One region of the Streptomyces sp. NPDC059166 genome, then DNA from elsewhere that is predicted to be linked to it. Evidence: riboswitches for the same ligand, from Rfam matches in the RefSeq annotation. Region 1 holds a riboswitch; the other holds the start of a gene.
What was found. A riboswitch is a leader RNA that binds a small molecule or an ion and turns the genes downstream of it on or off. The one in region 1 is predicted to bind glycine.
Positions count from the first base shown of each region.

Region 2: linked by a shared signal. The riboswitch ahead of gcvP (aminomethyl-transferring glycine dehydrogenase) and the one ahead of gcvT (glycine cleavage system aminomethyltransferase GcvT) in region 1 are both predicted to bind glycine.

Region 1 covers NZ_JBHZCI010000009.1:157,747-162,158, forward strand. Annotated here, with positions in the region: gene glyA (serine hydroxymethyltransferase) at 1-841, opposite strand, end outside; gene gcvH (glycine cleavage system protein GcvH) at 860-1,237, opposite strand; gene gcvT (glycine cleavage system aminomethyltransferase GcvT) at 1,340-2,467, opposite strand; glycine riboswitch at 2,633-2,730, opposite strand; gene ACFXOA_RS09665 (AAA family ATPase) at 2,916-3,602, shown strand; gene ACFXOA_RS09670 (enhanced serine sensitivity protein SseB) at 3,871-4,412, shown strand, end outside.
Region 2 covers NZ_JBHZCI010000027.1:8,668-13,079, forward strand. Annotated here, with positions in the region: gene ACFXOA_RS20745 (MerR family transcriptional regulator) at 1-57, shown strand, start outside; gene ACFXOA_RS20750 (DNA polymerase IV) at 133-1,587, shown strand; gene ACFXOA_RS20755 (PRC-barrel domain-containing protein) at 1,503-1,880, opposite strand; glycine riboswitch at 2,014-2,110, shown strand; gene gcvP (aminomethyl-transferring glycine dehydrogenase) at 2,304-4,412, shown strand, end outside.

The sequences.
Region 1 (4,412 bases):
ACTCCTCGGTCGCCGCGACCTTGAAGGAGACGGCCTTGGCCGCGATCACGTGCTCCAGCGGGCCGCCCTGCTGGCCGGGGAAGACCGCCGAGTTGATCTTCTTGGCGAGCTCCTGCGTCGACAGGATGACACCACCGCGCGGACCGCCGAGGGTCTTGTGCGTGGTCGTGGTGACGACGTGGGCGTGCGGCACCGGGTTGGGGTGCAGCCCCGCGGCGACCAGGCCCGCGAAGTGGGCCATGTCGACCATCAGGTAGGCGCCGACCTCGTCCGCGATCCGGCGGAAGGCGGCGAAGTCCAGCTGACGCGGGTAGGCGGACCAGCCGGCCACGATGAGCTTCGGCTTCGACTCCTTGGCCAGGCGCTCGACCTCGGCCATGTCCACGACGCCGGTCTCGTCGACGTGGTACGGGACCACGTCGTACAGCTTGCCGGAGAAGTTGATCTTCATGCCGTGGGTCAGGTGACCGCCGTGGGCCAGGTTCAGGCCCATGATCGTGTCGCCCGGCTTCAGCAGCGCGAACATCGCGGCGGCGTTGGCCTGCGCACCCGAGTGCGGCTGCACGTTCGCGGCCTCGGCGCCGAAGAGCGCCTTGATGCGGTCGATCGCGATCTGCTCGACCACGTCGACGTGCTCGCAGCCGCCGTAGTAGCGGCGGCCGGGGTAGCCCTCGGCGTACTTGTTGGTGAGGACGGAGCCCTGCGCCTCCATGACCGCGACCGGAGCGAAGTTCTCCGAGGCGATCATCTCGAGGGTGGACTGCTGACGGTGGAGCTCGGCGTCGACGGCGGCGGCGACGTCCGGGTCCAGCTCGTGGAGGGAGGAGTTGAGAAGCGACATCAGGGGGTCCCTAGGGTCTCAGTTGCCGGAGAACGCGGTGTACTCGTCGGCGGACAGGAGGTCGTCCGGCTCCTGCGCGACGCGCACCTTGAACAGCCAGCCGCCCTCGAAGGGGGCGGAGTTCACCAGCGACGGATCGTCGACGACGTCCTGGTTCGCCGCGGTCACCTCGCCGGTCACCGGCGAGTACAGGTCGCTGACCGACTTGGTCGACTCCAGCTCACCGCAGGTCTCGCCCGCGGTCACCGTGTCACCGACCTCGGGGAGCTGGGCGTAGACGACGTCACCGAGCGCGTTGGCCGCGAACTCGGTGATGCCGACCGTGGCCACACCGTCCTCGAGGGCCGACAGCCACTCGTGCTCCTTGCTGTACCGCAGCTGCTGGGGGTTGCTCATGACGTGAATTCTCCTGTACGCGGGGGAGTGCTGATGGACGGTGGTCTTGTGGAGTGAGACACGAATGCGTCACGTGGGCGCGGCGCCGAGTGACACCCCGGTTCACTTACGGCGCTTGTAGAACGGCAGTGCCACGACCTCGTACGGCTCGTGCGTGCCCCGGATGTCGACGCCGACACCCTCTGTGCCCGGCTCGGCGTGCGCCGCGTCGACGTAGGCCATGGCGATCGGCTTGCCCAGGGTGGGGGACGGGGCGCCGGAGGTGACCTCGCCCACGACCTCGCCGGCCACGACGACGGAGAAGCCCGCGCGCGGCACCCGGCGGCCCTCGGCGACCAGGCCGACGAGCTTGCGGGGCGGTGCGGTCTCCGCGCGCCCCGCGGCGGCCGTGAGCGCCTCACGGCCCACGAAGTCGCCCTCCTTCTCGAACTTCACGACCCGGCCGAGCCCGGCGTCGAACGGCGTGAGTGCCGTGGTCAGCTCGTGGCCGTACAGCGGCATGCCCGCCTCCAGGCGGAGCGTGTCGCGGCAGGAGAGCCCGCAGGGGATCAGGCCGTACGGGGCGCCGGCCTCGGTCAGCGCCTTCCACAGCTGCTCCGCGTGCCCGGGCGCGACGAACAGCTCGAACCCGTCCTCGCCGGTGTAACCCGTACGGGCGATGAGCGCGGGAACGCCGGCGACCGTGCCGGGGAGGCCGGCGTAGTACTTCAGTCCGTCCAGATCGGCGTCCGTGACCGACTTCAGTACGGCGGGTGAGTCCGGGCCCTGGACGGCGAGGAGCGCGTACGCGTCGCGGTCGTCCCGTACCTCGGCGTCGAAGTCCCCGGCCCTGTCGGTCAGGGTGTCCAGGACGAGCTGGGCGTTGCCGGCGTTGGCGACCACCATGTACTCGCTGTCGCCGAGGCGGTAGACGATCAGGTCGTCGAGGATGCCGCCGTCCTCCGCGACGATCATCGTGTAGCGGGCCCGGCCCACGCCGACGGTGGCGATGTTGCCGACCAGGGCGTAGCTCAGGAAGGCGGCCGCCTGAGGTCCGGTGACGGTGATCTCACCCATGTGCGACAGGTCGAACAGCCCGGCCCCGGTGCGCACGGCGTTGTGCTCGTCGCGCTCGCTGGCGTACCGCAGCGGCATGTCCCAGCCGGCGAAGTCGGTCATGGTGGCGCCCAGCGACCGGTGAAGGGCGTCGAGGGCGGTGTGACGGGGGGCGGCGCTCGGGGCAGTGCTCATGGACTCGGCTCCAGGGCATGACGACAGGGGGCGGTTCCCTCCCCATCTGTCATCGGAACCTGAGAGGTTCGCCGAGAGCCCCTGAAAGGGTCCCGACGGGTCGCCCCGTCAGGGTCGGCTTGCACCTTGGGTGGGGCCGCAGGGCGGCCCGCTTTTCAGATCTGCCTCATCCACGCGGTACGGGGCCTGAGAGATTCAAGGGAGGAACTTGCTCCTTCGGCGCCCGGCGCACACGGTGACCGGGACTCTCCCGCGCGGATTCAAACGGCCGGTATGCAGTTTGGCGGGGTCATCATCGCACGGCTTGCGGGAGAGTGGGACGTCCGGTCCTCGGCGAGGTGGGGCGCGACACGTGGGCGAGTGAGCCGTTGTCTCGCATTACCTTTTCTTTACACTTCTTGGGCAGGTCCATGTGCAGGTCGGCGGGTGACTCGGCAGGGGGACGACGATGACATCGCAGCGCCACGCGAGTACCGCGGGGGTGGCGAGCGGCGCGATGCCCCGGCAGCCGGGCGCGCCCGCACGGGAGGCGGACGGCGGACCGGCACCGGCGGTGCGCGACCTCAGGGGTGCCGCCGGCCGGGGAGTCCGCGTCCTGGACTTCGCCGCGGGGGACGTGGTGGTGGTCTCCGGACTGCCCGGCAGCGGGAAGTCGACCCTGATCAGGCGGACGGTCCGGGACCACGCGATCGACTCCCAGGACACCCGCGACCGCTGGGCGGCCGCCCTGCCCGCCTTGCTCCCGTACGCCCTCTACCGCCCCCTGGTGCGCGTCGCGCACTACGCCGGGCTGCTGCGCGCCCTGCGCTCCGGCGGATCCGTCGTCGTGCACGACTGCGGTACGCAGACCTGGGTGCGGCGCTGGCTGGCCCGGGAGGCCCTGCGGCAGGGGAGGACCCTGCACCTCGTCCTGCTCGACGTCGCTCCGGAGGTGGCGCGACAGGGCCAGCGGGAGCGGGGGAGGGGCGTCTCGGGGTACGCCTTCGCCCGGCACCGCCGGGCGGTGGGACGGCTGCTGCGCGACACCGAGAGCGGCCTGCTGCCGCCTGGGTGCTCCTCCGCCGTCCTGCTCGACCGCGAGTCGGCCACGGCGATCGGCCGGATCTCCTTCCCCGCGCCCCGTACCGCGGCCTGAACGCACCGGAAGCGGCCGCCCTGCCCCTCCGCCGTGGCGGAACGGACGGCTCCGGGGCGGTGCGTACCGGAGGCGGCCGCCCGGTCCCGGTGGTCCCGGGCCTGTCACAGTTCGCACACGCACAGTTCGCAGACCTCCGGTCCGGAGTCCGGATGGTGGACGCCCCTGTGGATGGGGAGGGGCCGCCCCGCCCGCGGACCTGCCCTCCCGCCGTGAGCCGGTCTAAGGTTTCAGCCGCACCGCATGGCGAGAAAGGGACACAGACACCGTGGACATTCCGGCTCAGGCCCAGGGCCCGTTGCATCCGTCGTCCGGATGGCCGGCCAACGAGCTCGAGGAGGTGCTGAGCGCATCCCTCGGAGTGCCCGAGGCCGGAGGCCGGCTGGTCGAGGTGCTGGGCCGCAGCCAGGTCTGGGTGCCGCTGCCCGAAGGCGGTGGCCCGGACAGTGCCGACCTCGACCTCCCGACGGTCGACATCGACGGAGGGGCGTACGTCCCCGTCTTCAGTTCCGAGGCGCAGTTCCTCCAGTGCGTGGGCTCCCACCTCTCCTTCGCCGTGGCCCCGGCGCGGGACTTCGCCCGCGGCCTCCCCCCGCAGCTCGGCATCGCCGTCAACCCGGGCGGTGTGGTCGGAGTGCCCCTTCCTCCGGCGGCGGTCGCCGAGCTCTGCCGGTCCGGGCGTACCCCGCTGGACGGCCCCGCGAGCGGCGGCCGGGTCAGGCTGTACGAACCCGGCTGGAAGGAGGACCCCGTCGACTTCCTCGCCGAGGTGTCCGCCGAGTTCCGGGCGACCGGGGAGATAGCCACCGC
Region 2 (4,412 bases), on a different contig from region 1:
CTGATCGGCCACAATCCCGCCGACGAGCTGGCAAGGCGGCGCAACCGCGCGGGCTGACATCCCGGGGGAGCCCGGTGGGGTCCGTGTGCCGGGCTGCCCGGTTGTCAGTGCCGTAGGGCAGCATCGGTTCATGTGAGAGCCGCGCCGACCATTCTGCATCTCGACATGGATGCCTTCTACGCCTCCGCGGAGCAGGCGGCGAAGCCCAGCCTCCGGGGAAAGCCGGTGGTGGTGGGCGGTCTGGGGATGCGCGGAGTGGTCGCCACGGCGTCGTACGAGGCGCGACGGCTGGGTGTGCATTCGGCGATGCCGATGGCCCAGGCCAGGCGGCTGGCACCCAACGCCGCCTATCTGGTGCCACGGTTCGCGCTCTACCGGACGGTCAGCGACCAGGTGATGGAGCTGCTGGGCAGACTCTCGCCACTGGTGGAACCCCTCAGTCTCGACGAGGCGTTCGTCGATCTGGAGGCCGGGGGTGTGGCCGACGACCCGGTGTCCGCCCGCGCCGTCGGCGGGGAGCTGCGCGAGGTGATCAGGGCCGTCACCGGGCTCAGCGGCTCGGTGGGGCTGGCCGGCTCGAAGATGCTGGCGAAGATCGCCTCCGAGGAGGCGAAGCCTGACGGGCTCATGCTCATCGAGCCCGGCACCGAGCGGGAGCTCCTCGCGCCCATGTCCGTACGGATCCTTCCCGGCGTGGGACCGGCCACGGGGGACCATCTCAGGCGTGCGGGAATGACCCTTGTCAGCCATCTCGCCGAGGCGGGCGAGGCGGAACTCGTGCGGCTGCTGGGACGGGCGCACGGCATCGCCCTGCACCGCATGGCGCAGGGGTACGACGACCGTCCCGTGGTCGCCGAGCGGGACGCGAAGTCGGTGTCCGTCGAGGACACCTTCGACATCGACCTCCACGACCGTGTCCGGGTCAGGCACGAGGTGGAAAGGCTCGCCGACCGGTGCGTGGGACGGCTGCGCGGCGCGGGCCGGTCGGGACGCACCGTCGTCCTCAAGGTCCGCAGGTACGACTTCTCCACACTCACCCGATCCGAGACCCTGCGTGGCCCCACCGACGACCCCACGGTGGTCAGGGAGGCCGCTGCGCGCCTCCTGGACGCCGTCGACACCACCGGGGGCGTACGGCTGCTCGGGGTGGGCGTCACAGGGCTGGCGGACTTCACCCAGGAGGACCTGTTCGCCCAGGCCGCGGAAGCCGGACACGCGGCCGTGGGCGCCACCGGGCCGGGCGGCGACGACGGGGCCGGCGCCGAGGACGGCGCCCCCGGTCCGGCCGTGCGGGAGCAGCCGCCGGAGCGCCGCTGGGCCGCCGGACACGACGTGCGGCACGACGTCCACGGTCACGGATGGGTACAGGGGAGCGGCATCGGCCGGGTCACCGTGCGGTTCGAGGAACCGTGGACGGAACCCGGCCGGGTGCGGACGTTCCGCATCGACGACCCGGAGCTGCGGCCTGCCGACCCGCTGCCCCTGGTGAGGGACCCGGTGGACTACTCGTCGTGGCCGGCGAGCTTGCCGAAGTCCCGGTCGGGACCCGTGCCGCCGGAGGGTGAGGGGGAGGCGTCCAGACCGTAGTGCCGGTAGAGCTGCAGTTCCTGCTCGGGGGAGAGGTGGCGGCCCACGCCGAAGTCGGGAGCGTCCTTGATCAGCGCCCGGTCGAACGGGATCACCAGTGACCCGTCGACGAACTCGCTCGGCTCCAGAGGGACGAACGCGTCCCTGGTGAAGAGGCCGGTGCGCACGGCGGCCCACTCGGGGACCCCGGTGGCATCGTCGAGATAGACCTCGTCCACCGTCCCGATCTTGGCACCTCGACGGTCGAAGGCCTTGCGGCCGATCAGGCTGCGCGGATCGATGTCGGTCTGCACGGTGCCTCCCACTGGTCACAACTGCGTCAGGTGGTCGCTACTGCTCCACAGGCTCTACGAAAGGCCAGATCCCGGGCATCGGCCACTCGGGAAGGCCCGCCGCGACCCCGCTGGTAGGCTGGGACGTGGCTGCTGACCCTGTGCGGGAGAGTCCTCCGGAGTGATTCCGGAGGCGCCGAAGGAGCAACTCCTCCCCGGAATCTCTCAGGCCCCCGTACCGCACGGACGAGGTCACTCTGGAAAGCAGGGCGGATTCCGTACGGCATGTGCCGCCGCGGGCGCCGCCCTCACCGACGGTGAAAGCCGGTGTGCCCCGGGGCGTACCGGTGAAGCTCTCAGGTCGAGATGACAGATGGGGAGGCCGTTCGGGCAGCCACGCCGTGGCGCCCCTCGCAGGTCGTGGCAGACCAGGAGGCCTCCATCATGACCCCCCGTCGCACTCCGCTCTCCCAGCTTGAGCAGGGCATTCCCTTCGAACAGCGCCACATCGGGCCCGATGCCGGAGCTCAGGCGAAGATGCTCGCCCAGATCGGCTACGGCTCCCTCGACGAGCTCACCGCCGCCGCCGTCCCCGACGTGATCAAGAGCGCCGACGCGCTGGACCTTCCGGCTGCGCGCACCGAGGCCGAGGTCCTGGCGGAGCTGCGGAGCCTGGCCGACCGCAACCAGGTCCTCGCCCCGATGATCGGGCTGGGCTACTACGGCACCTTCACCCCGCCGGTGATCCTGCGCAACGTCATGGAGAACCCCGCCTGGTACACGGCCTACACGCCGTATCAGCCGGAGATCTCCCAGGGCCGGCTGGAGGCCCTCCTGAACTTCCAGACGATGGTCGCCGACCTGACCGGACTGCCCACGTCGGGTGCGTCCCTCCTCGACGAGGGCACCGCCGCCGCCGAGGCCATGGCGCTGGCGCGCCGGGTCGGCAAGGTGAAGGGCGGCGTCTTCCTGGTCGACGCCGACACCCTGCCGCAGACCGTCGCGGTGATCGAGACCCGAGCCGAGCCGACGGGCGTCCAGGTGGTCGTCGCCGACCTCGGCGACGGCATCCCCGCCGAGGTGGCCGAGCGGGGCGTCTTCGGTGTCCTGCTCCAGTACCCGGGCGCCTCCGGCGCCGTCCGCGACATCAAGCCCGTCATCGACCAGGCGCACGACCTCGGCGCGGTCGTCACCGTCGCCGCCGACCTCCTGGCCCTCACCCTGCTCACCTCGCCCGGCGAGCTGGGCGCCGACATCGCCGTCGGCACGACGCAGCGCTTCGGTGTCCCGATGGGCTTCGGCGGACCGCACGCCGGCTTCATGGCCGTACGCGAGAAGTTCGCCCGGAGCCTCCCCGGCCGGCTCGTCGGCGTCTCGGTCGACGCGGACGGCGACAAGGCATACCGCCTGGCACTGCAGACACGTGAGCAGCACATCCGCCGTGAGAAGGCCACGAGCAACATCTGCACCGCGCAGGTGCTGCTGGCCGTGATGGCCGGCATGTACGCCGTCTACCACGGTCCCGAGGGGCTGCGGACGATCGCCCGGCGTACCCACCGCTTCGCCGCCATCCTGTCCGCGGGGCTGCGCGCCGCCGGTGTGGAGGTCGTGCACGAGGCGTACTTCGACACCCTGACCGTGCGTGTCCCCGGCAAGGCCTCCGACGTGGTGGCCGACGCGCGTGGGCGTGGGGTCAACCTGCGTCTGGTCGACCCGGACCACGTCTCCCTGGCCTGCGACGAGACCACCACGCGCGCCCAGGTCGCGGCGGTCTGGGCCGCCTTCGGCGCCGACGGCGACGTCGAGGAGCTGGACGCGGCGACGGAGGACGCGCTGCCCGAGGCACTGCTGCGCACCGACACGGTGCTCACCCACCCGGTCTTCCACCAGCACCGTTCCGAGACGGCGATGCTGCGTTACCTGCGCAAGCTCGCCGACCGCGACTACGCCCTGGACCGGGGCATGATCCCGCTGGGCTCCTGCACGATGAAGCTCAACGCGACCGCCGAGATGGAGTCGATCACCTGGCCCGAGTTCGGTGCGCTGCACCCCTTCGCGCCGGCCGAGCAGGCGCAGGGATTCCTCACCCTCATCCGTGAACTCGAGGAGCGCCTGGCCGAGGTCACGGGGTACGACGCCGTCTCCATCCAGCCCAACGCCGGCTCGCAGGGCGAGTTCGCCGGACTGCTCGCGGTGCGTGCCTACCACCGGGCCAACGGCGACGAGGGCCGCACCGTCTGCCTGATCCCGTCCTCCGCGCACGGCACCAACGCCGCGAGTGCCGTGATGGCCGGTATGAAGGTCGTCGTGGTGAAGACCGCCGACGACGGCGAGGTCGACATCGCGGACCTCCGGGACAAGATCGCCCAGTACCGCGACGAGCTCGCCGTCCTCATGATCACCTACCCTTCGACGCACGGTGTCTTCGAGGAGCACGTGGCGGACATCTGCGGTGAGGTGCACGACGCCGGCGGTCAGGTCTACGTGGACGGTGCCAACCTCAACGCGCTGGTCGGTCTGGCCAAGCCCGGCCACTTCGGCGGCGACGTCTCG